Regions from separate parts of the Paenibacillus sp. FSL K6-1096 genome, predicted to be linked through region 2. Evidence: a T-box and tRNA genes for the amino acid it is inferred to sense, from the RefSeq annotation. Region 2 holds a T-box; the other holds one or more tRNA genes.
The links. The T-box of region 2 lies ahead of MHI24_RS09390 (valine--tRNA ligase). A T-box ahead of a tRNA ligase gene usually reads a tRNA of that ligase, here a tRNA-Val.
Positions count from the first base shown of each region.

Region 1: it encodes a tRNA-Val, which carries the amino acid that the T-box ahead of MHI24_RS09390 (valine--tRNA ligase) is inferred to sense. The anticodon was not compared.

Region 1 is NZ_CP150274.1:6,628,487-6,631,626, forward strand. Features, by position in the region: gene MHI24_RS29025 (lipoprotein) at 1-264, shown strand, start outside; partial or broken gene MHI24_RS29030 (Rpn family recombination-promoting nuclease/putative transposase) at 299-1,036, shown strand; tRNA gene MHI24_RS29035 (tRNA-Val) at 1,125-1,196, shown strand; gene MHI24_RS29040 (NUDIX domain-containing protein) at 1,444-1,869, shown strand; gene MHI24_RS29045 (helix-turn-helix transcriptional regulator) at 1,885-2,703, shown strand; gene MHI24_RS29050 (aldo/keto reductase) at 2,858-3,140, shown strand, end outside.
Region 2 is NZ_CP150274.1:2,142,007-2,145,146, forward strand. Features, by position in the region: gene MHI24_RS09390 (valine--tRNA ligase) at 1-1,483, opposite strand, end outside; T-box leader at 1,639-1,919, opposite strand; gene MHI24_RS09395 (stalk domain-containing protein) at 2,010-2,675, opposite strand.

The DNA of each region.
Region 1 (3,140 bases), 2.7 Mb from region 2:
TATGAAACCGCCGGCGGCTTCAAAATTGGCATGTCCAAAGATGATTTCAAACAAGTCTATGGGGATCAATATCTGAAGGATATGGAGAGCAACCTGGATTACGCATACGATTCAAGGAACAAGCGCTATTTGCAGGAAAAAGAGTGGGCAGCGAAATCCGAAGACGATACCAAAATATATGTGATATCAGCCATGTTCGACGGTAAGGGGGTTGCAAACGGCATTGTATTGGTGGATAAGCGGATGACGATGACGTTTAGGTAAATGGTAGGTGATAATGGTATAAAAGGAATAAAATGGAAAACCTCCGCTAAGTGATATTATTCTCCTAAACCCTTATACAGACAAGGATTCACCTCGCGATAAGCAGTCTATTCTTGATATTCGGGCCAAAACGACCGAGGGCGAAATTATTAATATTGAGATGCAGTTGTTTAATAAATACGATACGGAGAAAAGAACGCTCTATTATTGGAGCAAACAGTATTCGACTCAGTTGCAGGAGAGTCAGCCATACAGCCAGTTAAAACGGTGTGTGACCATCAATATTATTAACTTTGCTCTATTGGCGAATACTCTTTATCACAATGTCTTTCATTTGCGGGAGGACCGCACGGGAATTCCTCTGCTTGACGACATTGAGATTCACTTCCTGGAGTTGCCGAAGCTGGATGAACAAGCGGTATCCCTGGAACAAGGTGGACTGGTAAATTGGCTGTTATTCCTTAAGGGAGTTGACCAAACCAAATGGGAGGTGCTGACGATGAACGAACCTGTGTTGAAAAAAGCCATGAATACGTTGGAGTTTCTGAGTCAGAACGAAGAGGCCCGCAGACAATACGAGGCGCGTCAACGCTATTTGCACGACGAGGCCTCCATGTATGAGGCAGCTAAAGTGGCGGAAGCCAAGGGGAAGGAAAAAGCTCAAAAAGAAATAGCTCAAAAATTACTTGCTTTAGGCATAGAGCTATCTGTTATTTCTGAGGCGTCTGGTCTCACGGTAGAAGAGATTGGGAGGTTAACACCGTTGCAATAAAAACTAGTAAGGGATAACGCTGTTTCCGCGATATTATAAAAATAACTTGCCTTCCCCTTACGTCCTGTGTTATTATAAATTTCGTTGCAGGACGGTAGCTCAGCGGGAGAGCACTATCTTGACAGGGTAGGGGTCATGGGTTCGAACCCCATCCGTCCTATACGCGAAGAAAGCCTTGCTTTATAAGGCTTTCTTTTTTTGTTTTTTGAATTTTATTTTACATCTGACTGTAGAACTTTATACCAAATAAAATTTTACGCTCCTCTTGGCTAAGGCTTTATACTCTGACTAATAGTAGTGAGAAAATAGCACGACACCACCTTAATACTATAATACAATCATAACGGTTGACTGGAAGAACCTCTCATTCAATCCATTATACATATTGAAAAAAAGGGTGGAATCCGATGATGATTGTAACGCTGCACGAGGCGAAACCTTCTGAGGTTAGCCTCAAATATGTGGTAATCTTTATGAAGCAAGGTGAGGATTGGGTGCTGGTGCGGCACCGGGAGCGTACAACCTGGGAATGTGCCGGCGGGCATATTGAGCCCGGGGAGACCCCTGATGAAGCTGCGGTAAGAGAGCTGTATGAAGAGACGGGTGCTGAAGAATATACGCTGCAACCGTTGTGCGTCTATTCGGTTAGTAGTGCAGAGCTGCCAGAGAGCTATGGGATGTTATATTTTGCGGCTGTGGAGAAGTTTGGACCCTTGCCGGAGTATGAAATGGAAGAGATCCGAAGCTTCAGCGAGCTGCCGCAGGCGGTGACGTATCCGGGAATATACCCTGTCTTATTAGGCAGAGTGAACGAATATATCAGCAAGCTTTGAGAGGAGACCAGGCTCATGACTCAAGAGATTACGAGGTTTAAGCGCCTTGGCGAATACCTTAGATCCCGCCGGGACCGCCTCCAGCCTGAGGCGGTGGGGATCAGGGAAACGGGCAGTCAGCGCAGAACACCGGGGCTGCGGCGGGAGGAGGTTGCGGTGCTGGCGGGTCTTAGCAGCACTTATTATACCTGGCTCGAACAAGGCAGGGAGGTTACCGCTTCCAGAGAGGTCATGGAGAGTCTGAGTCAGGCCCTGCGGTTGTCGGCAGATGAGCGGAAGCATCTGTTTGAGTTGTGGAATCCGGGCTTGCCGGATACTCTTGCTTCTATTAATGAAGCTAATGAGCGGAATCAGGAGCTGAATCCGCAGTGGCGGGACATTATCCGTCAACTGTCATATCCTTCTTTTATTACGAATGAGCGGTCTGAGATTCTGGCCTGGAATGACCAGGCGTGTGAAGTCCTCTGTGATTTCGGGAGCCGGCCTGCTTCAGAGCGTGTTATGATGCGCCAGCTGTTCCTTGATCCGGAGCTGCGGCGGCGGATGCTGAACTGGGAGGAATTCGCTCTCCATTCAGTGGCGGTATACCGGACCTATTATGACTTGAACCTGCATGATCCCTGGTATAAGGAGATGGTCGGGCAGCTCTGTAAGGAGAGCGCAGACTTCGCCGCGATGTGGAAGCAGCACGATATCCAGCATAAGAGGGTGAACCGTGTAGTCATCCTGGGTTCTGGTACGAATCAGCCGGTCACTTATGATATCAATTCTATGGCGAATCTGGCGGATCATCCGGGTGTGCATGTATGTATCTACACGCCTGTCTCCGTCTAAGAGACTAGAATCTGGTGACGCTGGGCTTACAGATCTGCTTCTCCCTGGTAATAATCTTACTAGCATGAACGTACTGTGGCTGCTCTGCGGCTGGGCAGTTAGAATAAGAACATGTTTACAAGATCTTTTACAGGGGAAAGAGGGAGACCATCTTATGCAAACCAGAACACTAGGCAGTACAGGACTGAACGTATCGGCGATGGGGCTTGGAACGATGATGATGCCGGATAATGAGGAGTCGGTTCAGACCATTCATGGCGCTCTTGACCTGGGAGTAACTCTGCTGGACACAGCGGATATCTATGGTGAGTTCCTGCAGCAGCGCTTCGGGGGCAATGAGCGGCTCGTCGGACGGGCGCTTAAGGGCCGGAGAGATCAGGCGGTGGTTGCAACCAAATTCGGTATCACACATACACAAGGACCCAAGGGAGATCCCG
Region 2 (3,140 bases):
TGCGCGCCACCCAGAAATAGATAATGTCATAGGCGGTAACCAGCACATTGTTAGGGTAGTAACGCTTGAATTCGGCACTGTTCTCATCGGGCCAGCCCATTGTGGCGAACGGCCACAGGTTGGAGCTGAACCAGGTATCCAGCACATCCTCATCCTGCTTCAGATCATCAAGGCCGCCGCTCATCTCACGGGCTTCCTCTTCACTGTAGGCAACGAAGACTTCACCGGTTGACTCCGAATACCAGGCCGGAATCCGGTGACCCCACCACAGCTGGCGGGAGATACACCAGTCGCGTACATTCTCGATCCAGTTCAGGTAAGTCTTCTCGAACCGTTCAGGCACAAATTGAACGCCGTTGTTATCCTTCTGCGCCTGGATGGCTACTTCAGCTAGCGGCTGCATTTTGACGAACCACTGGGTGGACAGATAAGGCTCGACTACCGCGCCGGAGCGCTCGCTGTGACCTACCTGGTGTACATGATCCTCGATGGAGATCAGAACTCCCTGCTCCTTCAGGTCCGCCACAATATTCTTGCGGCATTCACTGCGGTCCTGGCCCTGATACGGCCCCGCTTCCTCATTCATGATGCCCCCCTCATCCATCACGTTGATCTGCGGCAGATTGTGGCGCTGGCCTACCTCGAAGTCATTCGGATCGTGTGCAGGTGTAATTTTGACTGCACCGCTGCCGAACTCTTTGTCTACATATTCATCGGCAACCACCGGAATCTCCCGGCCGATAATTGGCAGAATCAGGGTCTTGCCGATCAGATCCTTGTAACGCTCATCCTTAGGGTGAACCGCTACCGCTGTATCGCCCAGCATCGTCTCGGGCCGGGTGGTGGCTACGGTGATGAAGCCGCTGCCGTCCTTAAGCGGATAGCGCAGATGATACAGATGCCCGTTCACTTCCTTGTATTCAACCTCGATGTCAGACAGTGCCGTCCGGGCGGAAGGGTCCCAGTTGATAATGCGCTTGCCGCGGTAGATCAGACCTTTGCGGTACAGTTCAACAAAAACCTGGCGTACCCCCTTGGTCAAGCCTTCATCCAGTGTGAAGCGCTCGCGGGAATAGTCCAGCGATAGGCCCATTTTGGCCCACTGCTCGTGGATGGTCTCTGCATACTGATCCTTCCAGGCCCACACCTGCTCCAGGAACTTCTCGCGTCCCAGATCATGGCGGGAAATGCCCTGCCCGCGCAGCTTCTGCTCTACCTTAGTCTGTGTAGCGATTCCGGCATGGTCCGTACCCGGCAGCCAGAGAGTATCATAGCCCTGCATCCGCTTGGTGCGGATCAGCACATCCTGGATCGTGAAATCCAGCGCGTGTCCGATATGCAGCATCCCTGTAACATTCGGCGGCGGAATCACGATGCTGTAAGGCTCCGCATCCGGCCGTTTGCCTGCTTCAAAGAAGCCGTTCTCCATCCAGTAGCTATACCATTTCTTCTCTGCCGCCCCCGGGTTGTATGTAGTCGGCATGTCGCTCTGCTTGTGATCAGCCGTCCCGGCGGCCTCTGCCGCTTCCTGCTGGTTCGGCAGCTCCGCTGCCATGTTGTTATCAGCCATTGTGAACCCTCCAATTTGGATAATGAAATAACGCATTATGGTCTGGAAATACAAAAAGACCTTTCGTCTCAAAGGACGAAAGGCCATTCTTTCGCGGTACCACCTTTGTTTCGCGCCAATACAAAGCAGCAAAGCTGCTCCAAGCTCCCGGACGGGCGCTTCAAGCTTAGCGCGACACTCATGCAGATAACGGCTGCATCCGGCCACATCCTAACCCGCTCTTCAATGGCAGGCTCAGAAGGGCAACTCCGGGGCGACTTCGGGGGCTGCATCCTGCGGAAATTCACAGCAACTACCATTCCGCTCTCTGAAGGGCTGACCGCCTACTCTTCCCGTTCCCAGTCTTTATGCTAGTTATTACTTAGTACAATAATACCTTCAGTATTATCCCTAGTCAACCAGCATATACACAAACCTGTCAACGGATGAAACTTAAGGCTTACTCCCCGCTCCAGATCACCTGAACCACATTGAAGCCCTGGCGGCTGCCCGTTCCGGGAGCCCCGTCCAAGGTAACAGCAAACGTGCTTCCTGAATCAATAATCTGGAAGGCAGCTGCAGAGACTTCTTCCGATTTGGACGTGGCGCCCTTTTGGGCGAAATAGTCCTTATACGTATTGCCCAGCGCCTCCAGCCCCTGCTTGGTGGTGTAGCTGAAGGTAGCGGACGGCTTGCCGGTCGCCGAGCCTTCGATCAGATCATAGATTTTGGCATCGGCGGGAAGCGGGAAGTCCGCCGGCAGGCTCTTCGGACGCTTTACGGCTTCCGTGGCCGTTCCTGCGGAGGTGCCGCCTGTGGAAGTGCCCGTAGACGCAGAACCGCCGCCGATAATGACCTTGCTGGTTGCGGCATCGTAGGTGACCGGGGTGTTCAGCGCTTCACCAATCGAGCGTACCGGCAGATAAGTGATACCGTTATACGTGATCGGGGCAAGCGTTTTACCGTTGCCGTCCTTAGGCGTATAGGCTTGGCCGTTCACGACGATTCCAATCTTGTTGTTCAGCGCCGCTTTGATCTGCTGCAGACCGCCGGCGGCATAGGCACCAGCGGACACAGCCAGCGTTAAGCCGAGTGCGGCCGCAGTAGCCGTAACTTTTCTCTTCATCTGGATCTCTCATCCTTTCAGAGGTGGGGGATTCCGGCGCAGAGCTGCCACGTTCTGTGATGTATGTAATGCCGGTTAGGGACTATTACCCCCGGCTACATGGTTTGTAAACCAAGGGCGGAGATACAGCTCATCACCTCGCGCTGGCCGGGTGTAATCGGTTTTTCGATTACATTTGCTCCACGCACCCACACCACGCCCAATGTAATCGGTTTTTCGATTACATTGGGCCCACGCGCCCCCGCCAAGCCGAATGTGATCGGTTTTTCGATTACATTGGGCCCACGCACCCGCGCCACGCCAAATATGATCGGTTTTTCGATTACATTCCGCCCACGCACCTCCGACACGCCGAATATGTTCGGTTTTCCACATACATTCCGCACAAGCACCTATCCGCCTCAACAGACGCCGTCACACACAAAAACAGAAACAGCCCCGTCCATAAGGCAGGGGCCCTTCCTG